DNA from 3 places in the Streptomyces sp. NPDC002004 genome. Region 3 is predicted to be linked to each of the others. Evidence: predicted binding sites of a transcription regulator. Region 3 holds the regulator's gene; each other region holds the start of a gene.

Region 1 (10,612 bases), on a different contig from region 3:
CAGCGGGCCGGGATGGGCACGGAGAACATCCCCAAGTGGATGTGGCTCGACGCGGACAAGGTGGTCGCCACCGCCCTGGCCGATCTGGCGCGCGGGCGCTCGCTGTCCGTCCCCGACCCTCGGTACAAGGCCCTGATGGGCGTGGTGAAGCTGACGCCGCGCGGGCTGCTCGGGGGCATGACGTCGAGGACGGGGCGCAAGTACGGACCCCAGTGAGCGGATCGGGAGGCTTCCCCGGTCTGCGGGAGACGCACCTCCGGCACACCGGGACGCCGCCCGGCCGCCTGCTCATCGGGCCGGCGGGGCCACCTCATCCACCTGCACATTCCGGGCGAATGGGTGACTTCTCACTAGACTGAAGGTGTCCCGTCGAGCCCGGGAGGCGCCATGAAATTCGCACAGATAATCGACTGCAAGACCGAGCGGTTCGACGACATGAACCGTCTCATGGACCGGTGGATCGAGCAGACCAAGGGCAAGCGGACCGCGACGCACAGCCTGGTCGGCAAAGACCGCGACAGCGGAAGCCACATCGTCGAGATCGTGGAATTCCCCTCCTACGACGAGGCGATGAGGAACTCTCAGCTTCCGGAGACCGACCGGATCTTCCAGGAGATGGTGGCGCTCTGCGACGCCATGCCCACCTTCACCAACCTGGACGTGATGCGCGACGACCAGCTCAGCAAGGAACTCGTGAACCGGTTCCTCGACGAGGTGGTCGCCGAGGGCCACTACGACGTCGTCGACGAGGTCTTCGCCGAGGACTACTGCGACCACGACATCCTCAGGGACGAGCCCACCGTCTACGGCCGCGACGTCATGCGGCAGGGCGTCAAGATGTGGCGCGGCGGGTTCGACTTCTCTCTCGACAAGGACGTGCAGCTGGCCGAGGGCGACTGCGTCACCACCCTGTGGACCTGGACCGGTAGGCACCAGGGCGACTTCCTGGGCATACCGGCGACCGGGAGGACGTGCACCATGACGGGCTCGACGACGTTCCGCTGCAAGGACGGGAGGATCGCCGAGGGCTGGTGGCACTACGACGCGATGCGTCTGATGCGCGAACTGGGCGCGATGCCCGGCTGAGCGACGCCCGCGCCGGCCGGGCCCGGACCGCGGAGGCGAGCCGGGGTCACCGCACCCGCACCGCGCCCCACCGCGCTGCCGGGGCGGGGCGGCGGTGACGGCGCACGGCGCCTCGGCCTGCCGCACCTTCTTACAGCCGGGAGGCCCGGCACCCCCTCGACGGGGGAACCGGGCCTCTCGGTGCGACTGCTCGGCGCGCGTGAGCGCGTGGCGTCAGTGGCTGTGGCCGTGACCGTGGCCGTGGCCCGCCTCGGCCGGCTCCTCTTCCTTCTTCTCGACGACCAGGGTCTCGGTCGTGAGCAGCAGGGAGGCGATGGAGGCGGCGTTCTCCAGGGCGGAGCGGGTGACCTTGACCGGGTCGATGACGCCGGCCTTGATCAGGTCGCCGTACTCGCCGGAGGCGGCGTTGTAGCCGTTGCCCTTGTCGAGCTCGGCGACCTTGGACACGATCACGTAGCCCTCGAGGCCGGCGTTCTCGGCGATCCAGCGCAGCGGCTCGACGGCGGCGCGGCGGACGACGGAGACACCGGTGGCCTCGTCACCCTCCTTGTCGAGGTTGCCCTCCAGCACCTTGACGGCGTGGACCAGGGCGGAGCCACCACCGGAGACGATGCCCTCCTCGACCGCGGCGCGGGTCGCGGAGATGGCGTCCTCCAGACGGTGCTTGCGCTCCTTGAGCTCGACCTCGGTGGCGGCGCCGACCTTGATCACGCACACGCCGCCGGCCAGCTTGGCGAGGCGCTCCTGGAGCTTCTCGCGGTCCCAGTCGGAGTCCGTGGCCTCGATCTCGGCCTTGATCTGGGCGACGCGGCCGGTGACGTCCTCGGACTTGCCGCCGCCGTCGACGATGGTGGTGTCGTCCTTGGTGACGGTCACGCGGCGGGCGGTGCCCAGCACGTCCAGGCCGACCTGGTCGAGCTTGAGGCCGACCTCCTCGGCGATGACGGTGCCGCCGGTGAGGACCGCGATGTCCTGGAGCATCGCCTTGCGGCGGTCGCCGAAGCCGGGGGCCTTCACGGCAACGGCGTTGAAGGTGCCGCGGATCTTGTTCACGACGAGCGTGGACAGGGCCTCGCCCTCGACGTCCTCGGCGATGATCAGCAGCGGCTTGGAGGCGCCGGTCTGGATGATCTTCTCGAGGAGCGGCAGCAGGTCCTGGATGGAGGAGATCTTGCCCTGGTTGATGAGGATGTACGGGTCCTCCAGGACGGCCTCCATGCGCTCCTGGTCCGTCACGAAGTACGGCGACAGGTAGCCCTTGTCGAACGCCATGCCCTCGGTGAAGTCCAGCTCCAGGCCGAAGGTGTTGGACTCCTCGACGGTGATGACACCGTCCTTGCCGACCTTGTCCATCGCCTCGGCGATGAGCTCGCCGACCTGCTGGTCCTGGGCGGACAGCGCGGCCACGGCGGCGATGTCGGACTTCTCCTCGATCGGGCGGGCGGTCGCGAGCAGCTCGTCCGAAACGGCCTTGACGGCGGCGTCGATGCCCTTCTTCAGGGCGGCCGGCGAGGCGCCGGCGGCTACGTTGCGCAGACCCTCCTTGACCAGGGCCTGGGCCAGCACGGTGGCGGTGGTGGTGCCGTCACCCGCGATGTCGTTGGTCTTGGTCGCCACCTCCTTGACGAGCTGGGCGCCGAGGTTCTCGTACGGGTCCTCGAGCTCGACCTCACGGGCGATGGTGACGCCGTCGTTGGTGATGGTCGGCGCGCCGAACTTCTTGTCGATGACGACATTGCGACCCTTGGGGCCGATCGTCACCTTCACCGTGTCGGCAAGCTTGTTGACGCCGCGCTCGAGGGCGCGACGGGCGTCCTCGTCGAACTTCAGGATCTTCGCCATGGGAGCGGTTCAGCCCTCTCGGAAAGTGTGGTGAAAGAAATGCGCCCCTCGCCGCCCGGCATCAGCAGGGTGACCAGGGGCGCAGTTCGAAGAAATCGGGGTGATTACTTCTCGATGATCGCGAGGACGTCGCGAGCCGAGAGGACGAGGTACTCCTCGCCGTTGTACTTCACCTCGGTGCCGCCGTACTTGCTGTACAGCACGATGTCGCCGGTCTTGACGTCGAGCGGAAGGCGCTCGCCGTTCTCGAAGCGGCCCGGGCCCACGGCCAGGACGACGCCCTCCTGGGGCTTCTCCTTGGCGGTGTCCGGAATGACCAGGCCCGAGGCCGTGGTCTGCTCGGCGTCCAGCGGCTGGACCACGATGCGGTCCTCGAGCGGCTTGATGGCAACCTTGGAGCTGGTGGTCGTCACGATCCGACCTCCCCCTTCGGAGATCTCACGGGGTTAACTGTCTGAGGTGGCGACCAGGTGGATCCGTCGTCGCGGGTGCCGGACCTGCCCGTCGCGTATTGGCACTCTCCGGTGGGGAGTGCCAGAGCCGAGACTATGACCGCGATTAGCACTCGGTCAAGCGGAGTGCCAATGCGCCGCGCATGTCGTGCCGGAAGCCCCGCCATCACCGCCCCCACGAGCGCGATCGCCACCCGTCCCCGTCGCCGCGCCTGCGTGTCACCGGCCGGTGGTCAGAGGTAGTCCTCCAGCCGCGCCACCGTGAAACCCTGTTCCTGGATCTGCCGCAGCAGACGCGCCGTCATAGCGGTGAGCGTCTCCCCGTGCGGGTCGTCCGGGCCCCGGAAGCGCACCAGCACGATGTCCCCCGGACGGAGCCGCCCCCCGCTGGCGTCCGCGTACCGCAGGTGGTGGGTCTGCAGGGAAGCCCGCCACAGCACCACGGCCGTGATCCCGCAGTCCGCGGCGGCGCGCAGCGTGTCGTCGTCGTACTTGCCGTAGGGCGGGAGCAACAGGCGGGGCCGGGTGCCGAAGCGGTCCTTGAGCTTGTCCTGCTGGCCGCAGATCTCGGCGCGCTGTCCCGCGTACGGCAGTCCGGGCAGAAAGGGGTGGTGGAGCGTGCGGTTCTGCACGGTGGAGCCGACGGCGCGCAGCTGCCCGAAGCGCCCGTAGCCGGGCCCCTCGACGTCCGCGGTGAGGAACAGGCTGACGGGAAGACGCAGTTCGCGGACCATGTCGACGAACTTGGGGTCCTTCTCGGCGCCGTCGTCGAAGGTCAGGAAAACGATCCTGCGGTTGGTGGGGACGTGGTCGACGACGGGCGGCAGCCCTCGCGCCGCGGCACCCGGCACCGGCCGCGCGCCCGGGGGGCGGGGCGGCGCGGCGAGCGGTGTGGGCACCCCCCAGCGGCGGTAGGTGGCCGCGGTCGGCTGGTGCGGGTGGGGGCCGACCTTCTGCGCGGCCTTCCTGCTGAGCCGTTCGATCGGGTCGACGGACTGGGCACAGCCGGTGAGCAGGACGGACGCGAGCACGACGCCGGCCAGCACCGCGGACGGCATGCGACGCACCCGCGCCCGACGAGTGCCTGCCCCGTGCGCCCGGCCGCCGCCCGCCCCCGCCCCGCCGGAGGCCCAGCCGCGCATCCGGGCCCGGGGCGTTTGCGCCCGTCCCGTCACAGGTAGTCCTCCAGCCTGGCGACCGCGTAGCCCTTGGCGGTGACCAGGTTCAGGAACCGGCGCATGTCGTCGACCATGGTGCCGTTCCAGTCCTTGCGGCCCCGGAAGTGGGTGAGGACGATGTCGCCGGGGCGCAGCCGTCTGTCGTCCTCGCGGTACTCCCAGCGGTCGACGAAGACCTCTTCGTTCCAGATCGGGGCGTACTTGATGCCGCAGGAGGCGGCGGCGCGCAGGGTGTCCCGGTTGTAGCTGCCGTAGGGCGGGCGCATGACGGTGGGCCGCTTGCCGAACTCCTTCTCCATGATGTCCTGCATGCCGCAGATCTCGTGGCGCTGCGCTTCGTAGTCGAGGCCCGGCAAATAGGGGTGGGTCAGCGTGTGGTTGTTCAGCGTGACCCCGGACCTCTGCATCTTCCGGAAGTACCCGTAGTCGTTCTCGATCAGGTAGTTGCTGAGGAAGGCGGTGTACGGGATCTTCAGGTCGCTCATCATCCGAAGGAACGCCGGGTCCTTCTCTTCGCCGTCGTCGATGGTGAGGAAGACGACCTTCTGCTTGGTCGGGACGGTGGTGAACACCGGCGGGTACTTCTCCTGGTCGTGCACCTCGAACCCCGCACGGGCCCGGATCCGCGGCTTGGCCTCCGGCGGGGCGGGGGCGGTCAGGGGGGTCTCCGCCAGCCCCCAGCGCTTGGCGGCCGCGACGCGGGCACGCTGTTCGGCCGCGAGTCTGGTGGCGTACGAGTCGAGGTCGCGGGCCGCCGGGAGCTGAAGACGCTGCGGACCCGGCGCGGGCCTGACGCCGGTGTCCGAACCGGCGCAACCGGAGGCGAGGGCGGCGACGGCGAGGACCGCCAGGGCGGCGCACAGACGGGTGCGGCGGTACACGCACCCGGCCCCGGTCCCGGCCGCGGTCACGACCACGGTGCCGGTCCCTGTCCTTGCCCCGGTCCCGGTGCCGGCCACGGCGGCGGTCGTGGTACCGGCCACGGCGGCGGTCCCGTCGGCGGTCCCGATGCGGACCCCCGCGTCGACGCGCTTCTCCCCCAATTCTTCCTTTTGTCGTACTAGTTCCATGGCGCCGCATCCTCGCAGCGCCCCGTGTCCGCGCGCGGGCGACACCGCCGTCGCGCGCGCACCATCCACCGACTGGCCCACAATGGCCCGGTGAACGACCTCGCCCAGCCGGCCTCCTCCTTCCGTGCCCTGCTCACCGACGAGGGCCGCGCCCTGCTCGACGAGGTGCGGGACACCGATCCCTCGGCCGAGCTGGCCGTCGCCACCCGGCTGCGCCGCGACCATCCGGCCGAGCTGGTCTCGGCTGCGCTCGGCCAGGCGCGGCTCCGGCAGCGCGCCGTGGCCAAGTTCGGCGCGGCGGACGCGGGCCGGATGTTCTTCACGCCGAACGGCGTCGAGCAGTCGACCCGGGCGTCCGTCGCGGCGTACCGGGCAGAGCGGTTCGCGGAGATGGGGGTACGTTCCGTCGCCGACCTCTGCTGCGGGATCGGCGGTGACGCGATCGCCCTCGCGCGCGCCGGGATCTCCGTCCTGGCCGTCGACCGCGACCCGCTGACCTGCGCGGTGGCGCGGGCCAACGCCGAGGCGCTGGGCCTGGACCGGCTGATCGAGGTGCGCGAGGCCGACGTCACCGAGGTGGACACCTCGCCGTACGACGCCGTGTTCGTGGACCCCGCGCGGCGCGGCGGACGCGGAAGGATCTTCGACCCCGAGGCGTACTCGCCGCCCCTGTCCTGGGCCGTCGATGCGGCCCTGAAGGCGCCGCGCGCCGCACTGAAGATCGCTCCGGGCATCCCGCACGAGGCGATCCCCGACGCGGCCGGGGCCGAGTGGATCTCGGACGGCGGCGACGTGAAGGAAGCGGTGCTGTGGTTCGGACCGGGGACCCGGCCCGGCGGCGGGAGCGGGCCCGAGGACCCCGGCCGGAGCGGGTCCGAGGGCCCCGGCGACGACGCGGGCACCGGGCGGATCGGGGGCGCGGGCGCCGGGCGGATGTGGGCGACGCTGCTGCCCGGACCGCGGACGCTCGTCGGGCGGGGGCTGCCCGATCCGGACGTGCGCCCCGTGGGGCGTTATCTGTACGAGCCCGACGGCGCCGTCATCCGTGCCCATCTGGTCGCGGAGGTCGCCGACGAGCTCGACGGGGGCCTGATCGACGAGACGATCGCCTATGTCACGGCGGACGAGCTGCGGGCCACACCGTACGCGGCGGCGTACGAGATCACCGATCAGCTGCCGTTCAACGTGAAGAGGCTGAAGGCCTTGTTGCGGGAACGCGGTGTCGGGGTGCTCACCGTCAAGAAGCGGGGGTCGGCGGTGGAGCCGGAGGAACTGCGGCGGAAGGTGAAACCGCAGGGGGCGCACGCGGCGACCGTGTTTCTGACGCGGGTGGCCGGGGCGCCGACCATGCTGGTCGGACACCCGGCCCGGCAGTAGCCCTCCGGGCGGAGAACCGCTTTCCGACGGCGGGGGTCAGCCGGGTTCGGCCGCCCTGCGCAGGAGCAGGGCCCGTTCCCTCTCGTTCCCGGTCAGGGACGCCGCTCGTTCGAACTCCGTGCGCGCCTCATCGGTGCGGCCCAGGCGCGCCAGCAGATCACCGCGGACGCTGGGCAGCAGGTGGTAGCCCTTCAGGGCCGGATCCTCGGCGAGGGCGTCCACCAGCGCCAGACCCGCTTCGGGGCCGTCCGCCATGCTCACGGCGACCGCGCGGTTCAGTTCGACGACCGGGGACGGGGTCCGGGCAGCCAGGAGACCGTAGAGGACGGCGATCCGGGGCCAGTCGGTGCCCTCGTACGTGTACGCCCGAGCATGGCAGGCGGCGATGGCGGCCTGGAGGGTGCAGGGGCCGGGAGGGCCGCCCGCCGACGCGGCGTCCGCGCGGGCGAGGGCGGCGAAGCCGCGGCGGATGAGGAGCTTGTCCCAGCGGGAGCGGTTCTGGTCGCGCAGGAGGACCGGCTCCCCGGACGGGCCGGTGCGTGCGGCCGTGCGGGACGCCTGGAGCTCCAGCAGCGCGGCGAGCCCGTGCACTTCGGGCTCCTTCGGCATCAGCCCCTGGAGCACGCGGGCCAGCCTGAGTGCGTCCTCGCACAGCGCGGGGCGCAGCAGGTCGTCGCCCGCGGTCGCCGCGTAGCCCTCGTTGAAGACGAGGTAGATGACCTCCAGGACGGAGCCGAGGCGTGCCTCGCGGTCGGGGCCGGACGGCACCTCGAAGGGGACGCCCTTGGCGGCCAGGGTGCGTTTGGCGCGCACGATGCGCTGGGCGACGGTCGGCTCGGTGGTCAGGAAGGCACGGGCGATCTCGGCGGTGGTCAGACCGCCGAGCAGCCGCAGGGTCAGGGCGATGCGCGCCTGCGCCGAGAGCACCGGGTGACAGGCCGTGAAGACGAGCCGCAGCAGGTCGTCGTCGATGGTGTCGGGGTCGGCGAGTGCGGTGTCGGCCGGGTCGGGGACGTACGGCGGCGCGGCGGCCGGGTCGCGCCCCATCTCCGCCAGCTTGCGTGCGTACCGCTCCCTGCGGCGGACCAGGTCGACGGCACGGTGCCTGGCCGTGGCCATGAGCCAGGCGCCCGGGTTGTCCGGGACACCCGACTCGGGCCACTGCTCCAGCGCTGCCACCAGGGCGTCCTGGGCCAGCTCCTCCGCTATGCCGACGTCCCGCACGATCCGTGCGACACCGGCGATGATGCGGGGCGACTCGATCCGGAAGACCGTCTCGATCGCACCCCGGGGTGTGTCGGCGTCCGTCATGGCCACCCATCAGAGCACCCCGGTGGTGTGCCCGCAAAACCTCGCCCCGGAGCACGGCGGAGAGGAGCGCACCGGGTCGCGGGCCCGTCAGCCCTCGACGATCTCCCGGAGCTCGGAGGTCACACCGATGTCGCCGTGGATCGACAGGAACCGCTTGGTCCATTCGAGCGCCTCGGCCCTGTCCTTGCACTGGAGGATCGCGTATCCGCCGACGACCTCCTTGGTCTCGGTGAACGGTCCGTCGGTGACGGACAGCTCCCTGTTCCTCCAGTGCAGGCGGGTGCCCTCCTTGGTCGGGGTGAGTCCGGCGGTGTCGAGCAGCACACCGGCCTTGGTCATCTCCTCGATGAGCGTGCCCATGTCCAGCATCAGCCGCTCGGGCAGCTCCTGCGGGATCTCGTCCTCGGCGATACGGACCAGGCTCATGTAGCGGGGCATGTCGGCTCCTCGTTCGGTGCGGGGCGGGGGCCCGTCCCCCGCCTCTCACTCATGCGTCGAACGGGAGACACCGGAATCGACACGGCCCGGAGAATTCCTCGGGGAAATTTCTCCGGGCCGTGCCGCGTCGTCCGGTCAGGTCACCGGCCGGCCGCGGTGCGGACCCGGGAGAGGTCCGGGAGCGGCGCGGCAGGGGCCCCGGGACGCACCGGGTCCGCGCCGGCCGTACGGGGCGCCGGCGACCGTTCGGCCTGCGGGCTCCGCAGGCCCTGCGGACCGCCCTGCCAGGCGCCTTCGTAGTACCCGCGGTACGTGAACCGGCTCGCGCCCGGGCTGATGGCGGACCCGGCCGCGTCCAGGACGTTCCGCGACACCGAACCGGTGCCGCCGAAGGCGATGACGAGGTTGGCGCTCGCCGCCTCACCGCGCAGGTAAGAGGCGACGCGGTCGGACGGCGTGGTCTCGTCGGTCCACAGCACCGGCCCGAAGGTGTACATGCCGGTCGCCGCGGACAGCCCGCCGCGCCAGCTGTCCGTCCGGGCGAGACCGGCCTGGTTCGGCGCCGACCACCAGAGCTTGGCGAGCGCGACGGACGTCCCGTCGTGGCCGGTGCCCGAGACCGGGTAGTAGTGCCAGCGGTTCGGCCAGTGCGGGAACGACGTGTGCGTGAGCGCGTACTTCGCGGAGCTGCCGACCGGGATGACCATGGTGCGCTCCGGGTCGACCGAGTCGAGGTACGACCTGACGGACGACGACAGCTTCTTGTCGTCGTTCAGCACGACGACGGCCTTGCCGCCGGAGCCGAGCGCCCCGGCGGCCGCGGATGCGGCGAGCGCCGAGTGGTAGTCGTTGCCGGTCGCCAGGAACACGTAGCCGGGGCTGCTCGTGATGGCCTTGGCCACCTTGACCGAGGTGGAGTAGCGCGAAGTGTCCGCGAGCCGCTTCGGGGTGAAGCCGAGCGCGCTCACCTTGGAGGCGACGGCGCTGCCCAGGATGTCCGTGCCGCCGACCAGGTAGACCGTCGAACCGCGCTTCAGCGTGCGCTTCAGCTCCGCCTGCACGGCGGACGAGACCGACGACTTCGGCGTCATCAGGACGGGCCCGGACTTCTCCCCGGCGAGCGCAGGGGCGGTCAGGGCGTAGGACGGGCTGTCCTTGCCGACGAGGACCGCGGACTTGGCGGTGAACATGCCCGGGCGGCTCTGGCCGACCGTGTTCCAGGTCCACTTCGACGCGGTGACGTTGGTGCCGTACGCGTCCGCGCCCCAGACCCGGACCGTGCTGTTCTTGCGGACCCGCTGCCAGGCGACGTCGTCCGCACCCCAGTTGTGCGCGGGCGGGGTGACGGTGCCGGTGGCGACGTCGGCGACCTGGGTCGCCGAGTCGGTGCCCGAGCCGGTGTCGTTGAAGGCGATACGGGTGCCGGTGCCGGACCACGACGGGTTGCGGACGGACGTGGTGCCGTGCGACAGCTGCTTCTCGCCGGTGCCGTCGACGCCGATCGTGAACAGCTGCTTGACGCCGTCGACGGAGCGGACGAAGGCGACCTGGGTGCCGTCGGGCGAGACGTCGGGGTCCTCGCCGCCGGCCGCGAGCTTCTTGATGGTGCCGGTGTCACCGTCGAGCAGCATCAGCACGGGCCCGGTGGCGGTGCCGCAGCTGGTGCCGGTGCGGACGAAGGCGAGCAGGCCGTTGACCGCGCCGCTGGGCTGCTTGTCGCAGCCGTCCACGTCGGTCGCGAGGAGCGGCTCCGCGTACCGGGCGCCGTCCGAACGGGCGTACCGGAGGCGCCCGTCCGCCGTGTAGACGACGTACTGCCCCTCGTACCAGAAGGTCGGCTCCGAGGCCGCGCCGGTGC
Region 2 (10,612 bases), on a different contig from region 3:
CCGGCGAACCGATCCGGTTACGGACCACGGCCTCGAAGAGGAAGGTGTCGGGGTAGCCGCCCGTCGCCTCCATCGGATGCGTCGCGCAGTGGGGCGGCGGCTGCGGGAGGGCGGCCGCGAACAAGGCGTCGGTCAGCTGGGCCTCGCCCTCCGACGGCCCGCTCAGCCGGAGTTCGGCCGCATGGCCCGGCGGCGGCGTGAGCCCGGTCGCGTAGAACCTGCGGTTGAGGCCCGACAGGGAGCCCAGGCCGAGGTCGACCCGCTGCACGGCGGTGCGGACCGCCGGCAGCAGGTGCCGGTCCTCCGGCCAGAGGCATGCCGTGGTCCGGCCGCTGCCGACGCAGGCCGCGTGTGCGGGCTGTGGCTTGCGCACGGCCCAGTACGGGTCGGGGGCCGGCGTACGGAACATGACGAGCGCGGCGCCCGTGCCGCACGCGACGAGCGCGACCGTCGCCAGGGCTACGGGCTGCGGCCCGATCGCACCGGTCCCGCGGCGGCACAGCACCGGCACGGCGAGCAGAACCAGCGCCAGCGCCAGACACCAGGTGGTCGCGATGAGCATCCGGGGGACGTTCGGCTCGAAGACCGTGTCCCAGTGTTCGTCGATCGCGGGGAAGAGCCTGTTCAAGGGGCTGTCGGGCACGCAGGCCAGGGCCGCGAAGAGGGCGTACCAGAGGAGACCGGCGAAAGGTGCGCAGACACGGGACGGAAGCGCCGCGCCGAATGCCACCCCCGCGCCGGTCTGCAGGCCCAGCATCCCGGCGCCGAGCAGCAACGGGCTCCACACGGGCCCGTCGGCGTCACCGACGGGCACGGTGCGCGTGACCGCGACGGCGGCGAGGACGGCGTAGGCCAGCAGCGCCCACAGCCAGGCGGCGAGCCACTGCACGAATGCCCGGGTCCATCCGCTGCGGGGCGCGGTGTCCACCCAGTCCCCGGTCCGGTGGCGGAAGGAGCGCCCCGCTCCCCAGGCCGCGGCGCTGCTCATCACCGGGCCCAGCACGATCACACCGAAGAGCTGTGTCTCCAGGCTCGTCTGGGTCCACCAGCCGATCCAGTCGCTGTCGTCCGGGCTCTCGGAGGCGAAGTACACCCAGCCGACGAACCCCACGAGACAGGCGGCCCATTTCGCTTCGGCGCGGCGCATCTCGATCAGCAGGACGCGGATCACCCGACGGCCGCCTCGGCGCCGGCCAGATGCAGATATCCGGCCTCGACCGCCGCGCCGTCGACGTCCGCGCCCTCGTCCCCGGTGTCCGTCCGGGGCAGCCGGCAGAGTTCGGCGACGGTGCCCGTGAAGCGGACCTCGCCCTCCACAAGCACCGCGATGCGGTCGCAGACACGGGCCGCATCCCCGGCGAGGCGCATGCTCATCACCACGGCGCACCGCTCCCCGAGTTCCCGGATCAGCGTGCGGAACCCCACCCGCTGCGCGGGGTCGAGCCCGGCCGTGGGCTCGTCGAGCAGCACGAGGGACGGCGCGTTGACCACGGCCTGCGCGATGCCGACACGGCGCAGCATCCCGCCGGACAGTGCCCCCATCCTCCGGTCGGCATACCGCTCCATCCCGACAAGCCCGAGCGCCTCCCGCGCCCGCTCCCGGCGCACCCCCGACGGCACTTCGCGCAGCCAGGCCGCGTATTCGGTGAACTCCAGCACCGTGAAACGGGGATGGAAGCCGAACGTCTGCGGCAGTACGCCGATCCGCCGCCGCAGGCGCCGCACCTGCGAACGGCCCTGCGCCGACTCCCCCAGCAGCGTCACCGCCCCCGACCGGGGTCTGCGGGCCGTGCTCAGCAGGGACAGCAGGGTGCTCTTCCCCGCCCCGTGCGGACCGAGCAGGCCGGTGACCCCGGAGGGGAAGTCCAGCGAAACGTCGTCGAGGGCGGTCAGGGCCCCGTAGCGGACCGTCACACCCGTGACCACCGCCAACGGGGCGGCGCCGGCCGCGGCGGTGTTGTCGCGCAAGGACACGATGTTCCTGATCAGCTCTGGGTGTTCACGCGGCGGCGGAGAAGGACGGACGGCCGCCGCCGGTCTCTCCGGCGAAGGCTTCGGCGACGGCTTCGGCTTCGGCTTCAACGACGGGGGCCGGCACGGCCACGGCCGGCGGCGCCGGGGTGGCCATGGCGGCCGACCTGCGCCTCTTGGTCGTGGAGCGCATGCAATCCCCCCTGCGAACAGGTTCTTTGGTCGCTCTTGACCCTAGGCGGGCGGGCTCAGGGGCCGCACAGAGGGGTTGCGTTTGTGCCGATGGTCACTGGTCGAGAGACATGGCCCGCGGTGCTTGACCGCCCCGTCACCCGTTGATGCGGACGCGGTGCCCTTCGCTCCCGCGTGCGGAAACGCCCGAGGGCGGCACCCCTGGGAGAAGGGTGCCGCCCTCGGAACGTGAAGGACGTGTCCGGTCCGCGGAGGGGCCGGACGCTCCGATCCGCCGGGACGGATCAGAAGTCCATGTCACCGCCCGGCATGCCGCCCGGAGCGGCCGCGGCGGCCTTCTCCGGCTTGTCGGCGATGACGGCCTCGGTGGTGAGGAACAGCGCGGCGATGGAGGCGGCGTTCTGCAGGGCGGAACGCGTCACCTTCGCCGGGTCGATGATGCCTTCGGCGATCAGGTCGACGTACTCACCGGTCGCGGCGTTGAGGCCGTGACCCGGGGTGAGGTTGCGGACCTTCTCCACCACGACGCCGCCCTCGAGGCCGGCGTTGACGGCGATCTGCTTCAGCGGGGCCTCGAGCGCCAGCTTGACCGCGGCGGCACCGGTGGCCTCGTCGCCCTCGAGCTCCAGCTTCTCGAAGACCTGGGAGGCCTGGAGCAGGGCCACGCCACCACCGGCGACGATGCCCTCCTCGACGGCAGCCTTCGCGTTGCGAACGGCGTCCTCGATGCGGTGCTTGCGCTCCTTGAGCTCCACCTCGGTGGCGGCACCGGCCTTGATGACGGCCACGCCGCCGGCCAGCTTCGCCAGGCGCTCCTGCAGCTTCTCGCGGTCGTAGTCGGAGTCGCTGTTCTCGATCTCGGCGCGGATCTGGTTCACGCGGCCCTGGACCTGCTCCGAGGAGCCGGCGCCGTCGACGATCGTGGTCTCGTCCTTGGTGACGACGACCTTGCGGGCGCGGCCCAGGAGGTCCAGCGACGCGTTCTCCAGCTTGAGGCCGACCTCCTCGGAGATGACCTCGCCGCCCGTGAGGATGGCGATGTCGCCGAGCATGGCCTTGCGGCGGTCACCGAAGCCCGGGGCCTTGACGGCGACGGACTTGAAGGTGCCACGGATCTTGTTGACGACCAGGGTCGACAGGGCCTCGCCCTCGACGTCCTCGGCGATGATCAGCAGCGGCTTGCCCGACTGCATGACCTTCTCCAGCAGCGGGAGCAGGTCCTTGACCGAGGAGATCTTGGAGTTGGCGATGAGGATGTACGGGTCGTCGAGCGACGCCTCCATCCGCTCCATGTCGGTGGCGAAGTACGCCGAGATGTAGCCCTTGTCGAAGCGCATACCCTCGGTGAGCTCCAGCTCCAGACCGAAGGTCTGGGACTCCTCGACGGTGATGACGCCTTCCTTGCCGACCTTGTCCATCGCCTCGGCGATGAGCTCGCCGATCTGGGTGTCGGCGGCGGAGATGGAGGCGGTGGAGGCGATCTGCTCCTTGGTCTCCACGTCCTTGGCCTGCTCGAGCAGGGCGGCCGAGACGGACTCGACGGCCTTCTCGATGCCGCGCTTCAGGGCCATCGGGTTGGCGCCGGCGGCGACGTTGCGCAGGCCCTCGCGGACCAGTGCCTGGGCGAGGACGGTCGCGGTGGTCGTACCGTCACCGGCGACGTCGTCCGTCTTCTTGGCGACCTCCTTGACCAGCTCGGCGCCGATCTTCTCGTACGGGTCCTCGAGCTCGATCTCCTTGGCGATGGAGACACCGTCGTTGGTGATCGTGGGGGCGCCCCACTTCTTCTCGAGGACGACGTTGCGGCCCTTGGGGCCGAGGGTCACCTTGACGGCGTCCGCGAGCTGGTTCATGCCGCGCTCGAGGCCGCGCCGCGCCTCCTCGTCGAACGCGATGATCTTGGCCATGTGAAGTGGTCCTCCCGGACAGGGGTGGATTGCTCCGGATCGCGCCTGCGCCCGCGACGGACGGCCTGCATGCCTTGTGGTTCCTTGCCCCACCGGCCTGCGGACCTCACCGACCCGATCCTCGATCTGTCACTCTCACTCGGAGAGTGCTAACGCCAATGATTAGCACTCACCCCTGCCGAGTGCAAGACGCTTCCGTGCCTTCGCCCGCCCGTGCCGCGGCCGCGGCGGGCCCGCCGGGCGGCGCCGGACACGCCGGAGGGCCCGCATCCCCGGGGATGCGGGCCCTCCGTGACGTGTTGTGCCGGTCGCGCGTTTCAGGCGGTCACGCGGACCATGTCGGCCTGCGGCCCCTTCTGACCCTGCGAGATCTCGAATTCGACCCGCTGGCCCTCTTCAAGGGTGCGGTAGCCGTCCATCTGGATCGCACTGTAGTGGACGAAAACATCCGCACCACCGTCGACCGCGATGAAGCCGTACCCCTTCTCCGCGTTGAACCACTTGACGGTGCCCTGAGCCATGCCTAACTCCCCTATTACTGGCCCTTGCACAGGACCGCACTTCGCGGACCCGGGTCAGACCTCACCCCTCCGAATGGTTCGGGGTGTGCGCCGGAACGCGTCGACCGCGGCTGAATGTATCTGTCCAACTGCCGTCTGCAACAGGTCAATCGGACGAGAAATCTGGGCACGACCGATCCGAAATATGCACAGAATGTGACTGAATTCAGGGCAAGTCGGGCCCCGCAAAAGGAATCAATGGCGCAAAAGGGCGCACCAGTTTGGCTGCATCTCGATGGTGCGGGCCAAGAACTCATATGCACCCGGCAAGGTGCGGTGCTGCTGCTTCCCCAACTCTACCGTGCACAACCATGCAGAATTGCCCCCTCCGTTTCTCTCGCGGAGGGGGCAATTCCAGTGACTCTGTGCAGCCGGGACGCTCGGCGGCCACCACGGGGGCGCTCAGCGGCTCAGCACCCGCCGGCCACCGCCGGGATGATCGAGACGCCAGCGCCGTCCGGCGTCGCGGTCTCCAGACCCTGCTCGAACCGCACGTCGTCGTCGTTCACATAGACGTTGACGAACCGGCGCAGCTTGCCCTGGTCGTCCAGGACGCGCGCGGCGATCCCGGCGTGGTTCTTCTCCAGGTCGGCGATGACCTCCGCGAGGGTCGCGCCCTCGGCCGGCACCTCGGACCGGCCGCCGGTGTACGTGCGGAGGATGGTGGGGATGCGGACGTTGACGCTCATGCGAGGCCAGCCTCTCGGAAAGAGTCCAGGTTGGGGCGGATGACTGCGGTCATACCCGTCGTCGGGGCCACCGCGTCCAGGGTCTTCAGGCCGTCACCCGTGTTGACGACGACCGTGGTGAGGGACGGGTCGATGACACCGGCCTCGATCAGCTTCTTCGCCACGCCGAGCGTCGTACCGCCGGCGGTCTCCGTGAAGATGCCCTCCGTACGGGCCAGCAGCTTGATCGCGTCCACGATCTGCTCGTCCGTCACGTCCTCGACGGCGCCGCCGGTGCGGCGGCAGATGTCCAGGACGTACGGGCCGTCGGCCGGGTTGCCGATGGCGAGCGACTTGGCGATCGTGTCCGGCTTCTGCGGGCGCACGACGTCATGGCCTGCCTTGAAGGCCACCGACACCGGGGAGCAGCCCTCCGCCTGGGCACCGAAGATCCTGTAGGGCCGGTCCTCGACCAGACCCAGCTTGATCAGCTCCTGGAGACCCTTGTCGATCTTGGTGAGCTGGGAGCCGGAGGCGATGGGGATGACGATCTGGTCGGGGAGCCGCCAGCCGAGCTGCTCGCAGATCTCGTACGCGAGCGTCTTCGAGCCCTCGCCGTAGTACGGACGCAGATTGACGTTGACGAAGCCCCAGCCCTCGCCCGCCGGGTCGCCGATGAGCTCGGAGCAGAAGCGGTTGACGTCGTCGTAGTTGCCCTCGATGCCGACGAGCTCGCCGCCGTACACCGCGGCCATGACGACCTTGCCCTGCTCCAGGTCGTGCGGGATGAACACGCAGGAGCGGAAGCCGGCGCGGGCGGCGGCGGCGCCGACGGCACCCGCGAGGTTGCCGGTGGAGGAGCAGGAGAGCGTGGTGTACCCGAAGGCGCGGGCGGCCTCCAGCGCCTGCGCGACGACCCGGTCCTTGAAGGAGTGCGTCGGGTTGCCGGAGTCGTCCTTGACGTACAGGCCGCCGGTGACGCCCAGCTCACGGGCGAGGTTGTCGGCCTTGACGAGCTTGGTCCAGCCCGGGTTCAGATTCGGCTTGTCGGCCACGTCGGCGGGGACGGGCAGCAGGGGCGCGTAGCGCCAGATGCTGTCCGGGCCGTTCTCGATCTGCTTGCGCAGGGCTTCCGGATCGCCGCTCGGCAGGTCGTAGGCGACTTCGAGCGGCCCGAAACACAGCTCGCAGGCGAAGATCGGACCGAGCGGGAACAGCTCACCGCACTCGCGGCAGGAGAGGCCGGATGCCGGGCCCAGATCGACGGAGTCGGTGGCGGGTGCAACGGTCTGTACAGCCATGGATGGCGAGGCCCTTTCTCCTCATCTTCCTCATGACGCATCTCGTCATGAGACGGATTTGGCACCTTCCCTAGCCGGGAGCCTCGCGACTGTGCGTACGACGAGAACCGACTGGAGGGTTGCCGGGGCTTCAACGGGCCGTATCCCTCTGCCCCTCTGGATGAGCGGTATGGCGCCGGGCGCACCCCCTGAGGGGACGGGGCCGGTGCATTTGTCGTGGACGACCCCCGACATGCGATGGTCATCCGCGTTGTTCAAGACTGTAACCGAAGGCCCGGACAGTTGAGATAGTCGTCCGAACCGCGAGATGGATCACGCCGGACGATCCCATCCGATCACAGTGAGGGGGCGCGCACCATGCTGGAAGAGGTCGAGCGCTGGCTGGACACGCGCTCCTGGTCCGTGACCGATCGCCCGCTCCACCAGCTGCTCGCCGCGAAACGCGCCACCGGTCTGACGGTGAGCGTGGTGCTGCCCGCACTCGACGAGGAGGAGACGGTCGGCGACATCGTCACCGTCATCCGCCGTGAGCTGATCGAGAAGGTGCCGCTGGTCGACGAACTCGTCGTCGTCGACTCCGGCTCCACGGACGGCACGGCGGAGGTCGCGGCCGCCGCCGGCGCCCGTGTGGTGCACCGGGACGCCATCCTGCCGCGCATTCCCGCGCTGCCCGGCAAGGGCGAGGTGCTGTGGCGGTCACTGCTGGTCACCGAGGGCGACATCGTCTGTTTCATCGACGCGGACCTGAGGGAGTTCTCCGCCGACTTCGTCTCCGGGATCGTGGGACCGCTGCTCACCGAGCCGGACGTCGCCCTCGTCAAGGCGATGTACGACCGGCCGCTCACCGTGTCCGACGGGACGGCGTCCGCCACGACCGCCGCCGGGCAGGGCGGACGGGTGACCGAGCTGATGGCGCGCCCGCTGTTGAACATGCACTGGCCGCAGCTGGCCGGGTTCGTGCAGCCGCTGGGCGGCGAGTACGCGGCCCGCAGGTCGCTCCTGGAGCGACTGCCGTTCCCCGTCGGATACGGCGTCGAGCTCGGCCTGCTCGTCGACTCGCTGCACACCGTGGGCCTGAACGCGCTGGCCCAGGTCGACGTCGGCGAGCGCCGGCACCGGCACCAGGACGGACAGGCGCTCGGCCGGATGGCCGCGGCGATCTACCGGACCGCACAGCTGCGGCTCGCACGCGGACACCTCGTGCGCCCCCGGCTCACCCAGTTCGTACGGGGCGAGAACGGGTTCGAACCCCGCACCCACGACGTGGACACGGAGGAACGTCCGCCGATGGTGGACATCACGGAGTACATCGCGCGCCGGGTCGCGTGACCCGGGTGAGCCGACCGTATACAGGTGTGCACCCATGCGCCCGGCCGTACGTTTGAGCGTTTTCCCGGAGGGCTAGGTTTCGCGGTATGGCTTCCACGCAGGACGCACAGAACGCCCGCATTCTCGTAGCCTCGAACCGCGGCCCCGTCTCGTACGACCTCGCCGACGACGGAACGCTGCGTGCCCGCCGTGGCGGCGGCGGACTCGTCTCGGGACTCTCCGCCATCGGACCGGACGCGGGGGCCGTCTGGGTGTGTGCCGCCCTCGGCGACGGCGACCGTGAAGCGGTGCGGCGCACCGGCGGGATACTCGACCCGGCCGACACCGGCGGACAGCGGGTACGGATGCTGGGGATCGCGCCCGACGTTTACGCCGACGCGTACAACGGCATCGCCAACTCGGTGCTCTGGTTCGTGCACCACATGCTGTACCAGACCCCGTTCGAGCCCGTCTTCGACGAGAACTTCCGGAGCCAGTGGCGCTCCTACGAGACGTACAACCGCGCCTTCGCCGATGCGCTCGCCGAGGAGGCCGCCGAGGGAGCGGCGGTGCTGGTGCAGGACTACCACCTCGCGCTGGTGCCCGGGATGCTGCGCGAGCTCCGCCCCGATCTGCGGATCGGGCACTTCTCGCACACGCCGTGGGCGCCGCCGGACTACTTCCGCATCCTGCCGGACGACATCGCGGAACAGCTGCTGCGGGGCATCCTCGGCGCGGATCACGCCGGGTTCCTGACCCGGCGCTGGGCGGACGCGTTCACCGCGTGCTGCACCGCCCTGCCGGGCGGGACCGGGGACACCGAGATCGCCGTGCACGGGCTCGGCGCGGACGCCGACTTCCTGCGGGAGCGGTCACGGCGGGCGGACGTCGAGGAGCGCATGGCGGCGCTGCGCGAGCAGATCGGGACGGCGCCGGACGGAAGTCCCCGCAAGACGGTCGTCCGGGTCGACCGGACCGAGCTGTCGAAGAACATCGTCCGCGGGCTGCTCGCGTACCGGCAGCTCCTCGCGGACCACCCGGAGTGGCGCGAGCGGGTCGTGCACGTCGCCTTCGCCTATCCGTCACGGCAGGACCTGGCCGTCTACCGGCAGTACACGGCGGAGGTGGCGCGGATCGCGTCGGAGATCAACGACGAGTACGGGACCGAGGGCTGGACGCCGGTCGAGCTGCACGTCAAGGACGACTTCGCGCGCTCGCTCGGCGCGTACCGGCTCGCCGACGTGGCGTTGGTGAATCCGGTGCGCGACGGGATGAACCTGGTGGCCAAGGAGGTGCCGGTCGTCTCCGACGGGGGGTGCGTGCTGGTGCTGTCCCGGGAGGCGGGGGCGTACGAGGAGCTGGGCGACGAGGCGGTCACGGTCAATCCGTACGACGTGTCGGGTACCGCGGCCGCGCTGCACACGGCGTTGTCGCTCCCGGAGCACGAGCGGGCCGACCGTACGAAGCGGCTCGCCGCGGCGGCGACCGCGCTGCCCCCGGCACAGTGGTTCCTGGAGCAGCTGCGGGCGCTCGGGGGCTGACCGACGGGGCGTTGTCCGTGACGGGTTGTCCGACAGCGGGGTCCGTTTGTCCATGGGGGACCCGCCGGGGGCGCCGCCGGCGTCCGGGCCATGTCCGTGCGACGTACGACACGCTCAGTACGTACACGAACAACCTGTACTGGCACACCGCGCGACCCCGGGACACCTCCGCCGTGAACGCCGACCCCCTGCCGGCCTCGCCGACGCCCCGGGTCCCCGACGACGTCCGGCTGCGGGCCGGCTCCCCGGCGCGGGGAGCCGGAACGGTGAGCGGGGACGGGACGGCGCACGACTACTTCGGGAACCCGATCCTGGTGCCGTCGAACATCGGCGCGGATCAGAGCCGGGGACGCCAGGGCCTGTCGTCGAATTCCCGTCGCCGACAGGCCTAGGGGACGTCCCGGGAGAGCCGGTCCGCCAGGGCCGCGAGGAGGCGTACGACGCCGGGCGGGCCGTCCACCACCAGGTCGGCGCGCTCGGCGAGCTCCGTCACCTCGGCGCTGCCGCTGCACACCAGCAGGCCGGGCACCCCGTCCGAGCGGAGCTTGTCGACGGCGGCGAACGCGGGCAGGTCGCCGAGGTCGTCGCCCGCGTACACGACGGCACCGGCGTCGATCTCGCGCGCGAACTCGGAGAGCGCGACGCCCTTGTCCACGCCGGGCGGGCGCAGCTCCAGGACCATCCGGCCCGGCTCGACGACGAGTCCGTGCCGGGCCGCGAGGTCGGCCAGCGGGTCACGCAGCGCGTCGAACGCGGCCTGCGGGTCCTCGGCGCGGCGGGTGTGGACGGCGACCGCGCGGCCCTTCTCCTCGATCCAGACGCCGTGCCAGGCGCCGATCCGGTCCAGGAGACCCGGCAGTTCGGCGCGGACGGCGGCGACGCCGGGGTGCGGGGGCGGGGCGTGCACGGTGCCGGTGCGGGCGTCCCAGCGTTCGGCACCGTAGTGGCCGAGAACCACCAGGTGCTCCAGGCCAGGCACGTCGGCGAAGCCGCCGTGGCGGACGGCGACGCCCGCGGGGCGTCCCGTGATCACCGCGACGGAGCGCACCTTCGGCGACAGCGCGGCCAGTGCCGGGACGGCGTCCGCGTGGGCGCGGGCCTGTTCCGGGTCGTCCACGATGGGGGCGAGGGTGCCGTCGAAGTCGAGGGCGATCAAGGCCCGGT
Region 3 (10,612 bases):
AGAGGGCTCCGGCGCTGGAGTACACGAGGCGGGTGCCGTCGGTGGCCAGGTGCCGGGCGTAGAAGCTTCCCCCGTCGACCGCGGTGTGGCGGCGCAGGTCGGAGCCGTCGGCGAGCGACGAGTAGACCGCGCCCACGCCTTCGTGGTCGCTGAGGAAGGCGATCCGCTCTCCCGCCCACGCGGGGTACTCGATATTGCCGTCCAGGTCGTCGTGGAGCCGGACGAACCCGCCGTCGCCGTCCGTGTCCCCGTCGGCGGCACGGCCGATCCACAGCTTGCCGGCGGTGCCGCCCCGGTAGCGCTTCCACCAGGCCGCCTCGCGGCCCATCGGCGCGGACAGCAGGACCACCCGGGACTCCGGGCCGTGGGCGACGTTCCCGACGGGGCCGTACGGCAGGACCTCGGCCGGGCCCGCGTCCAGCGGCACCGCGTGGGCCCAGGAGCGCCGCAGGGATGCCTGCCCCTGGGTGCTGAGGGCGAGGACCCGCCCGTCGGGCAGCCAGCCGCGGACACCGGTCTGCCAACTGCCCCAGTACGTCAGCCGGGTGGACCGCCCGCCGTCGACGGGCGCGATGTGCACCTCGGGTGCGCCGTCACGCGTGGACGTCCATGCCACGGTCGTGCCGTCGTGGGATATCCGTGGATGGCCGACCGGGACGTTGTCGGCGCTCACCCGCCAGGCCCGGCCTCCGGTCAGCGGAGCGACCCAGACGTCGTCCTCCGCCGTGAAGGCGACCAACTCACCGTGGACATGCGGAAACCGAAGATACCCAGGCTGCGTCACACGATCACCCTAGGCAGCGCGACCCGTCCCGGTCAGGGGTTTCGATCACTTCCCCTGAACGGGCGGTGACATCCGGGCCACCGTCCGGGTGCCGGTCACGGAGCCGGGGCCGGGGCGGACGAGGTGCCCGCCCCGGACGGGGCCGCGCGTCAGCCGCGCAGGAGCAGCCACTCCTGGATCTCCACGAGGTTGCCCTCGGGGTCCCTGAGGTGGGCGACGCGCATGCGGTCCGTCATGGCGGCGGGGCCGTGGATCAGAACGGCGCCCCGGGAGGTGATCTCCGCGCAGTAGGCGTCGAGGTCGTCCACGCGCAGGACGACCAGGGAACGGTGGCCGTTGACGGTGTCCTTGAGCTCGCCGAGGATCTCGGCCATCATCGCCCGGTCCTGGAGCGCGATGCCCGCGGAACCCGTCGTGGGGCTGAACTTCTCGTACGGCCCGTCGACGGCGCCGGACTGCGGCTTCAGTCCGAGTACGTCCGCGTAGAAGTGGTAGCAGGCACGGAAGTCCGTGACGAGCAGTCGCACTTGGGCGAGTTCCACCGCTGGTCTCCTTCGGGAGGGTCCTTGGACCGCGAGGGTCAGGACCAGCGGCCGGTGCGCCCGAGGAGCAGTGCGGCAGCCGCCGTCCCCGCGGTCGACGTACGCAGCACGCTACGCCCCAGCCGGTAGGCGCGGGCGCCCGCTTCGGCGAAAAGATCCAGTTCGTCGGGCGAGACCCCGCCCTCGGGGCCCACGACCAGCACGATCTCGCCGGACGCGGGCAGTTCGGCGGTGGCCAGCGGCGCACTGCCGTAGTCCCGGTCCTCGTGCAGGACGGCCGCCAGGTCGGCCTTCGCGAGCAGCGCGGCGACCTGCTTGGTCGTCATGGCGTCCGTGACCTCGGGGAAGCGCACCCGCCGGGCCTGCTTGCCGGCCTCGCGGGCGGTGGCCCGCCACTTGCCGAGGGCCTTCAGCCCGCGATCGCCCCTCCACTGGGTGATGCAGCGGGACGCCGACCACGGCACGATCGCGTCGACGCCGGTCTCCGTCATCGTCTCGACGGCGAGTTCGCCCCGGTCGCCCTTGGGCAGGGCCTGGACCACGGTGATGCGCGGCGCCTCCTCGGGCTCCTCCGACACCGACGCCATGTGGACGACCAGCCGGTCCTTGCCCTCGGTGGCCACCACCGAGCAGTCGGCCCAGCGGCCCGCGCCGTCGGTGAGGACGACCTCCTCGCCGGGCCGCAGCCGCTTCACGGAGACGGCGTGCCGCCCCTCGGGACCCTCCAGGACGTACCGCCCGTCCGGCCCCGCCCGGAAGTGGTCGACGACGAAGACCGGCGCGGTCATGCGGCGCCCCGCAGTCCCAACGCCGACTTCGCCGCGTCGATTTCGGCGGACAGCACCTCGACGAGCCGCCCGGCGGGCAGCTCCCGCGCGAGCCGGTGGCCCTGGCCCGCCCACAGCGCCATGCCCTGCGGGTCGCCCGCCTTCGCCGCCGCCTTGCGCAGGCCGGAGGTGAGGTGGTGGATCTCGGGGTAGGCGGCGGGGGCGTACGGGCCGTGCTCCCGCATGAAACGGTTCACCAGCCCGCGCGCGGGCCGTCCCGAGAACGCCCGTGTCAGCTCGGTCCGCACGAACAGCGGGTCGGTCATGGCCTGCTTGTGCAGCGGGTGGGCGCCCGACTCGGGCGTCACCACGAACGCGGTGCCGAGCTGCGCCGCCGACGCGCCGGCGGCGAGCGCTCCGGCGATCTGCGCGCCGCGCATCAGGCCGCCCGCGGCGACGACGGGGATCTGCACGGCCTCGCGGATCTGCGCGATCAGCGACAGCAGGCCCATGCCCGCGCCGTCGATCTCCGGGGTGTCGCGATGGGTGCCCTGGTGGCCGCCGGCCTCGACGCCCTGCACGATCACGCCGTCGGCGCCCGCCCACTGGACGGCCTGCGCCTCCTCGGGCGTGGTCGCCGTGACCAGGGTGCGCGTGCCGCGGCGGGCGAGCGCGTCGACGACCTCACGGGTGGGGCATCCGAAGTGGAAGGAGACGACCGGCACCGGGTCGTCGCGGAGAATGGCCAGCTTGGCCTCGTACCCGTCGTCGCGGCCGCTGTCCGGGTCGCCCAACTCGGTCTCGTACCAGGTGGCCTCGCCGGCCAGCTGATGGGCGTAGACGCCGACGACAGCCGGATCCGCGTACTCCGGCTGCGGCAGGAAGAGATTGACGCCGAACGGCCGGTTCGTCAGCCCGCGCAGCTGCTTGATCTCCGCGTACATGCCGTCGGCGGTCTTGTACCCCGCGGCCAGGAACCCGAGCCCGCCGGCCTCGGACACGGCGGCGGCGAGCTCCGGTGTGGCAACACCACCCGCCATCGGGGCCTGCACGATCGGAACCGGAAAAAGATCGGTCAGCGCGGAGGACATGCCCGCATGGTGCCACGTCCCGCCCACAAGACCGAATCCGGCCGACCAGGTGGCATAGTCCAATGACGCGTTCTGATCGCTTCACCTGACGACCGCACCAGCCTGCCGCGGGCAGCCGTACCCGCAGGGCGACGGGAGTGCCCTCTGCGCGGTCGAGAGCCCGGGGGTGGGCACAGCCCCGGTGCCGGGCAGCCGTGGCGCGCGGGCCGGCCCCGGTGGCGGGCACCCCGGAACGCGCGATCCCCGGTGCCGGCACCCGTGAGGGCGCCCCGCACCGGGGATCGCGCAAGGCGTCACCGCCCGTTGAACGCATCCTTGAGCCGCGAGAACAGCCCCTGCTGACCTGGCTGGAACTGCCCCGTCGGGCGCTCCTCGCCCCGCAGCTTCGCCAGCTCCCGCAGCAGCCGCTCCTGTTCGGGATCGAGCTTGCCCGGCGTCTGCACCTCGACGTGCACGACGAGGTCGCCGCGCCCGCCGCCGCGCAGATGGGTCACTCCGCGCCCGTGCAGCGGGATCGACTGCCCGGACTGCGTACCGGGCCGGATGTCGACCTCTTCGAGCCCGTCCAGCGTCTCCAGCGGCACCTTCGTGCCGAGCGCGGCCGCCGTCATCGGAATGGTGACCGTGCAGTGCAGATCGTCGCCGCGCCGCTGGAAGACGGCGTGCGGCAGCTCGTGGATCTCGACGTACAGGTCACCGGCGGGACCGCCGCCGGGCCCGACCTCGCCCTCGCCGGCGAGCTGGATCCGCGTGCCGTTGTCCACACCGGCCGGGATCTTCACGGTCAGCGTCCGACGCGACCGCACCCGCCCGTCACCGGCGCACTCCGGGCACGGCGTGGGCACCACGGTCCCGAACCCCTGGCACTGCGGGCACGGCCGCGAGGTCATGACCTGGCCCAGGAAGGACCGGGTGACCTGCGAGACCTCACCACGGCCGCGGCACATGTCACACGTCTGGGCGGACGTGCCCGGTGCGGCGCCCTCGCCGTTGCAGGTGGTGCACACCACGGCGGTGTCCACCTGGATGTCCTTGGTGGTGCCGAAGGCCGCCTCGTCGAGCTCGATCTCGAGCCGGATCATGGCGTCCTGGCCGCGCCGCGTGCGCGAGCGCGGGCCCCGCTGGGACGCCGTACCGAAGAAGGCGTCCATGATGTCCGAGAAGTTGCCGAAGCCACCGGCACCGAAGCCGCCGGCCCCGCCACCGCCCGCCTGCGACAGGGGGTCGCCGCCGAGGTCGTAGACCTGCTTCTTCTGCGGGTCCGACAACACCTCGTACGCGGCGTTGATCTCCTTGAAGCGCTCCTGCGTCTTCGGATCGGGGTTGACGTCCGGGTGCAGCTCGCGGGCGAGCCTCCGGAACGCCTTCTTGATCTCGTCCTGGGACGCATCGCGGCGCACGCCGAGTACGGCGTAGTAGTCCGTGGCCACTTACGACTCCGCCAGGATCTGTCCGACGTAACGTGCCACTGCGCGTACTGCTCCCATCGTTCCCGGATAGTCCATGCGGGTCGGGCCGACCACGCCGAGCTTGGCGACAGCCTCGCCGCCCGAACCGTAGCCGACCGACACCACGGACGTGGAGTTGAGTCCTTCGTGGGCGATCTCATGACCGATCCGTACGGTCATGCCCGAGTCCTTGGCCTCACCCAGCAGCTTGAGGAGCACGACCTGCTCCTCCAGCGCCTCCAGCACCGGCCGGATGGTGAGGGGAAAGTCATGTCCGAAGCGGGTGAGATTGGCGGTGCCGCCGATCATCAGCCGCTCCTCGGTCTCCTCGACAAGAGTCTCCAGCAATGTGGAGAGCACCGTCGAGACCGTACCGCGGTCCTCGCTCTCGAACGAGTCCGGCAGGTCCTGCACCAGCTGCGGCACGTCCGTGAACCGGCGCCCGGCCACCCGGCTGTTGAGCCGCGCCCGCAGATCCGCCAGCGAGGTCTCGCCGAACGGCGCCGGGCAGTCCACCATGCGCTGCTCGACGCGCCCGGTGTCCGTGATCAGGACGAGCATCAGACGGGCCGGAGCCATCGAAAGCAACTCGACATGGCGAACCGTCGAGCGGGTGAGCGAGGGGTACTGCACGACCGCGACCTGGCGGGTCAGCTGGGCGAGCAGCCGGACGGTGCGGGCCACCACGTCGTCGAGGTCGACGGCGCCGTCCAGGAAGTTCTGGATCGCACGCCGCTCCGGCGCGGTCATCGGCTTGACGCCCGCGAGCTTGTCGACGAAGAGCCGGTAGCCCTTGTCGGTGGGGATGCGCCCGGCACTGGTGTGCGGCTGGGCGATGTAGCCCTCTTCCTCCAGGACCGCCATGTCGTTGCGCACGGTGGCCGGCGAGACGCCGAGGCGGTGCCGCTCCGTGAGCGCCTTGGAACCGACGGGCTCCTCGGTGCCGACGTAGTCCTGGACGATGGCGCGCAATACTTCGAGCCTGCGTTCACTGAGCACGCGCACACCTCCAGTTGGCCTGTCCCGCTTGTCCGTCCTGCGGCTCTCGTCCTGGCACTCCCCGGTGTTGAGTGCCAGCATTCCCCGGCCCAGTGTACGGCCGGTGGGTGCGCCGTGGGCAAGGCCGGTCCTGCGACGTGGTGCCGGTGACCGTGGGTGCGACTAGCGTCGCGGTATGAGGCTGACTTGGGAAGGGAGAGCGGGCGGGTGAACGCTCCGGTGAACGGTCCGGCGTGGGACGAGGGGGGCTGGGAGCGGCTGACGGGGCGGGTCGGGCGACGGCGGCTGCCGGTGTGGGACTGCACCGTGGGGCTGATCGTCGGGGACGACGGGGCGCTCATGGTCGACGCCGGGTCGAACCTGCGCGAGGGGGTCGGGCTGCGGGCGGAGGCGGAGCGGCTGCTCGGCCCGGGCCGCCGGGTCACGCACCTGGCGCTCACCCACCCGCACTTCGACCATGTGCTGGGCGCCGCGGCGTTCTCGGGCGTCGAGGTGTTCGGGGCGGTCGGCGTCGACGGGGTCCTCGAGCGCGGCCACGACGAGCTGAGGGCGGACGCGGTGCGGCACGGGCTCGATGCGCAGGCCGCTGCCGAGGCCGCCGACCTGCTGGTCCTCCCCCGCCACCTGGTCAGTGGCGAGTGGACGCTCGACCTGGGCGGTGTCCAGGTGCTGCTGGCGAACGCGGGCCCGGGGCACACGGGGCACGATCTGGCGGTCCTGGTCCGCGCCACGCCCACATCCCCCGAGATCGTGTTCTGCGGGGACCTGGTCGAGGAGTCCGGCGAGCCGCAGGCGGGCCCCGACGCGATGCCGGCCCGCTGGCCGGCCGCCCTGGACCGCCTGCTGTCCCTGGGCGGGGACGACGCCGTGTACGTGCCGGGACACGGTTGCGCCGTGAATGCGGAGTTCGTCCGCGCGCAACGCGCCGAGCTGGCGGCCCGGTTCGGCGTGTCGTAGTTCACGCGGCCCCGCTTCTCCTATCGTCGTGCGAATGCTCCCTCCCGCCTCCCGCCACCGTCCCTCCGACGAGCGCCCCTCGGACCCGCAGCGCCGGCTGTACTCGCCCGATCTGACGCCGCCCTGGAAGAAGCAGCGGCCCGCGCCCGAGGTGGCGGCGGAGCCGGGCCTCGTGGTCGAGGAGGTGGCGACGGGGTTCTGCGGTGCGGTGGTGCGCTGCGAGAAGACGGCCCAGGGACCGACGGTCACCCTGGAGGACCGCTTCGGCAAGCACCGGGTGTTCCCGCTGGAACCACGCGGCTTCCTGCTGGAGGGGCGGACGGTCACACTGGTGCGCCCCGCGGCGGCCGCACCGGTGCGGCCCTCCCGTACGGCCTCCGGTTCGATCGCCGTGCCCGGCGCCCGCGCCCGGGTCGCCCGGGCCGGCCGCATCTACGTCGAGGGCCGCCACGACGCGGAACTCGTCGAGAAGGTGTGGGGCGACGACCTGCGGATCGAGGGCGTGGTCGTGGAGTACCTGGAGGGCATCGACGACCTGCCCGCGATCGTGTCGTCGTTCGCCCCGGGCCCGGACGCCCGGCTGGGCGTGCTCGTCGACCACCTCGTGCCCGGTACGAAGGAGTGGCGCATCGCCGAGTCGGTGACCGGCGAGCACGCACTGGTGGTGGGCCACCCGTACATCGACGTCTGGGAGGCGGTGAAGCCGTCGTCGGTGGGGATCGCCGGATGGCCGGCCGTGCCCCGCGGGCAGGACTGGAAGACCGGCGTGTGCCGGGCACTGCGCTGGCCGGAGAACACCGGCGCAGCCTGGCAGCGCATCCTCGGCTCGGTGCACAGCTACAAGGACCTGGAGCCGGAACTCCTCGGTCGGGTCGAGGAGCTGATCGACTTCGTCACGGCCGATTGTGCCGCCTGACACCGGGAAGGATGCCGAATTCCCTGGTGTCCAGTTCCACGTCGAGCAGCTCGAGCGGCACGGAGTCACCGAACTTGCTGATTCGCTGCGCCTGGTAGTCGGCTTCCTCGCCTGTTCCCACGGGCTCGGTGAGCAGGACGCAGTGGGCCACGACGGGATCAATGATCAAGTAGGCGGGAACCCCGCCGGCCGCGTAGATCGACCGCTTGACCCCGTAGTCACGGTCGATGCTGGTCCTGGAGACGACTTCCACCACCAGCGTGACCAGCTCGGACGGCAGCAGCCGCCCGGAATCGGGGCCGGTGCCGCGTTCCAGCACCACGAGGTCGGGCTGGGGCTCGCTGATCTCGCGGGGGATCCCGATGTCCTGCGTCTGCAGGCGCTGCCAGCGTTTGCGGGGGATCTGATCCTGGACCGCTTCCACGATCTCGTTGTGCACGAGATCGGGCCCCGCCATCATCACGATTTCCCCCCTGAGGAGCTCGACCTTGACTCCCTCAGGAACCTCCAGGTTCTCGAAGAGCCGGGTCATGCGGTGATCGTCCACAGCGGTCATCTCCCTGCCCTCCACTTCTGCCGCCGTGTCATGGCCGCAGGCTACGGACAGCGTAGGCAGCCCACACCGCCTTCGCACCGGTTCACCCCACCGGGTGATCAGTCCACCAGGTCCCTGACCACCGCGTCCGCCAGCAGCCGCCCGCGCAGGGTGAGGACGGCCCGTCCGTCGGCGTACGGGCCGGCTTCCAGGAGCCCCTCGTCCCGGGCCCGCTCCGCCGCGGCCAGCCCGTCCGGCTTGAGCAGGGACAGCGGGCAGCCTTCGCGGAGCCGGAGCTCCAGCAGGATGCGCTCCACGCGCCGGTCCTCGTCGGCCAGCACCTCGCGGCCCGCGCCCGGGGAGCGGCCCTCGGCCAGGGCTGCCGCGTAGGCACCGGGGTGCTTGACGTTCCACCAGCGGACGCCGCCGACGTGGCTGTGGGCGCCGGGGCCGGCGCCCCACCAGTCGGCGCCGCGCCAGTAGAGCTCGTTGTGCAGGCAGCGGCCGGCGTCGGTGGTGGCCCAGTTGGAGACCTCGTACCAGTCGAAGCCGGCGGCGCCCAGCACCTCGTCGGCGATGAGGTACCGGTCCGCGTGCACGTCGTCGTCGGTCATGGGGACCTCGCCGCGGCGGATGCGGCGGGCGAGCTGAGTGCCCTCCTCGACGATCAGCGCATACGCCGACACATGGTCGGGCCCGGCGCCGATGGCCGCGTCGAGCGAGGCCCGCCAGTCGTCGTCGGACTCACCGGGCGTGCCGTAGATCAGGTCCAGGTTCACATGGTCGAAGCCGGCCGCCCGGGCCTCCGCGACGCACGCCTCGGGCCGCCCGGGGGTGTGCGTGCGGTCGAGGACCTTCAGCACGTGCCGGCGGGCGCTCTGCATACCGAAGGAGATCCGGTTGAAGCCGCCGGCGCGCAAGGTCTCCAGATAGGCGGGGCCGACAGACTCCGGGTTCGCCTCCGTCGTCACCTCGGCGTCCTCCGCGAGACCGAACTCGTCGCGGATCGCCCCCAGCATCCGTACGAGGTCGTCGGCGGCCAGCAGCGTGGGCGTACCGCCGCCCACGAACACCGTGCGCACGGTCCGCGGGTCGTCGCCCAGCGTCTTCCGGGCGAGCCGGATCTCGTCGGTCAGCGTCTCGGCGTAGTTGTCGCGGGAGGCCAGGACGCCGCCGGTGCCGCGCAGCTCGGTCGCCGTGTAGGTGTTGAAGTCGCAGTAGCCGCAGCGCGTGGCGCAGTACGGGACGTGCAGATAGAACCCGAGCGGCCGGTCGGCCGCCCCGGCGAGGGCGTGCGCGGGCAGTGCCCCGTCCTGGGGCACGGGCTCGCCGTCGGGAAGTGCGGAAGGCATGCGTTCCATTGTCCCGTACCGGCGGGGTTTCCCCGTCCCCGTGCCGGCGGGGCCGCTCCCCGGAGCTCGCCCGGGGTGCGCGGGCGGTGTCCGGGGGAACACGGGCGGGGCCTGTCCGGGGGGTTCCCGTCCCGTACAGGGGCAGGCGGAGCGGCGCGGCTACGGGGCCGGCTGCTCCGTGCGTGCCCGGTGCTGGGCCTGGAGCACCAGGAGGGCAAGATCGTCCTCCGGCGGTCCCGGGGCGAACTCGTGCACCAGCCGGCGGATCCGCTCCGCGACCAGGGACGCGCTCATCCCGGTGCAGCCCGCGAGCGCCGCGGCGAGCCCGTCGCCGTCGTCGAACTGCCGCTGTCCGCAGCGCCGCTCGGTCACCCCGTCGGTGACGCACAGCAGCGTGTCGCCCTCGTGCAGGTGAAAGGTCTCGCTGCGGTACGTCGCGTCCTCGACGACCCCGAGCAGCACCTGGGGCACGGCGGCGGTGAGCACGTCCCCGTCGGGCCGCAGCAGCAGCGGCAGCGGGTGCCCGGCGGACGCCAGGGTGCAGCGCACGCCGTCCTCGGTGGGCACCAGCTCTCCGTAGAGCAGCGAAAGGAAGCGGGGCAGGGAGCCCTCGGGCGGGAGCTCGGGACTTCCGACGGCGGCGATCGCGCGTGCCGCCGCGTCCGCCGCCTCGGTCGCGTCGTCGAGCAGCATCTGGTTGAGCCGGTCGAGGACCTCGGCGACCTCGTAGCCCTCGCGGGCGAGCAGCCGCAGCCAGGGCCGGGCGAGCCCGATGACGACGGCCGCCTCGGGGCCCTTGCCCTGCACGTCGCCGAGCGCGAAGCACCAGCGTCCGTCGGCCGCCGGGAACACGTCGTAGAAGTCGCCGCCCGGCCCGCCCTTCTCGCGCGGCTCGTAGACCAGGGCGCGCTGCACTCCGGGGATCTCGGCGACCGCGCTCGGCAGGAGCCCGCGCTGGAGCACCCGGCTGATGGTGGCCTGGCGTGCGTACTGGCGGGCCGCGCCGATGGCGAGCGCGACCCGGCGGCTGAAGTCCTCCACCAGCCCGGTGACCTCGTCGGGGAACCGGGTCAGGCCGGCGCGGCCGATGACGAGGGTGCCCAGCGGGCGGCCGCCCGCGACCAGCCGGAATGCAAGGGCCGTGCCGTCCGTGCTGAGGGCCGCGGCGGGCCAGGGGACGGGCACGGGGCCGGTGCGCGGCACGTCGGGCAGCCGGGGCGG

The links. Region 3 encodes HrcA, which represses chaperone genes, less so after heat shock. Its sites were predicted from a motif close to TTNGCACTCNGNNNNNCNGAGTGCNAA; they were not measured.
Region 1: the regulator HrcA is predicted to act here: its motif matches at 3,487-3,513, upstream of groES (co-chaperone GroES).
Region 2: the regulator HrcA is predicted to act here: its motif matches at 4,233-4,259, upstream of groL (chaperonin GroEL).

Annotation. Positions count from the first base shown of each region.
Region 1 is NZ_JBSFDP010000002.1:219,189-229,800, reverse strand. It holds gene ACWCP6_RS04095 (SDR family NAD(P)-dependent oxidoreductase) at 1-216, shown strand, start outside; gene ACWCP6_RS04090 (ester cyclase) at 388-1,086, shown strand; gene groL (chaperonin GroEL) at 1,300-2,928, opposite strand; gene groES (co-chaperone GroES) at 3,033-3,341, opposite strand; gene ACWCP6_RS04075 (polysaccharide deacetylase family protein) at 3,614-4,438, opposite strand; gene ACWCP6_RS04070 (polysaccharide deacetylase family protein) at 4,552-5,628, opposite strand; gene ACWCP6_RS04065 (THUMP-like domain-containing protein) at 5,719-7,005, shown strand; gene ACWCP6_RS04060 (RNA polymerase sigma factor) at 7,042-8,316, opposite strand; gene ACWCP6_RS04055 (YciI family protein) at 8,404-8,754, opposite strand; gene ACWCP6_RS04050 (cell wall-binding repeat-containing protein) at 8,895-10,612, opposite strand, start outside.
Region 2 is NZ_JBSFDP010000003.1:112,574-123,185, reverse strand. It holds gene ACWCP6_RS06510 (DUF7224 domain-containing protein) at 1-1,171, opposite strand, end outside; gene ACWCP6_RS06505 (ATP-binding cassette domain-containing protein) at 1,168-1,968, opposite strand; gene ACWCP6_RS06500 (hypothetical protein) at 2,000-2,164, opposite strand; gene groL (chaperonin GroEL) at 2,448-4,070, opposite strand; gene ACWCP6_RS06490 (cold-shock protein) at 4,388-4,591, opposite strand; gene ACWCP6_RS06485 (MoaD/ThiS family protein) at 5,041-5,319, opposite strand; gene thrC (threonine synthase) at 5,316-6,599, opposite strand; SAM riboswitch class I at 6,618-6,766, opposite strand; gene ACWCP6_RS06475 (glucosyl-3-phosphoglycerate synthase) at 6,957-7,928, shown strand; gene ACWCP6_RS06470 (alpha,alpha-trehalose-phosphate synthase (UDP-forming)) at 8,015-9,448, shown strand; gene ACWCP6_RS06465 (hypothetical protein) at 9,622-9,840, shown strand; gene otsB (trehalose-phosphatase) at 9,837-10,612, opposite strand, start outside.
Region 3 is NZ_JBSFDP010000001.1:493,453-504,064, forward strand. It holds gene ACWCP6_RS02130 (S41 family peptidase) at 1-784, opposite strand, end outside; gene ACWCP6_RS02135 (VOC family protein) at 934-1,326, opposite strand; gene ACWCP6_RS02140 (16S rRNA (uracil(1498)-N(3))-methyltransferase) at 1,365-2,114, opposite strand; gene ACWCP6_RS02145 (nitronate monooxygenase) at 2,111-3,184, opposite strand; gene dnaJ (molecular chaperone DnaJ) at 3,478-4,614, opposite strand; gene hrcA (heat-inducible transcriptional repressor HrcA) at 4,615-5,631, opposite strand; gene ACWCP6_RS02160 (MBL fold metallo-hydrolase) at 5,839-6,588, shown strand; gene ACWCP6_RS02165 (DUF3097 domain-containing protein) at 6,623-7,504, shown strand; gene ACWCP6_RS02170 (Uma2 family endonuclease) at 7,482-8,060, opposite strand; gene hemW (radical SAM family heme chaperone HemW) at 8,159-9,391, opposite strand; gene ACWCP6_RS02180 (SpoIIE family protein phosphatase) at 9,551-10,612, opposite strand, start outside.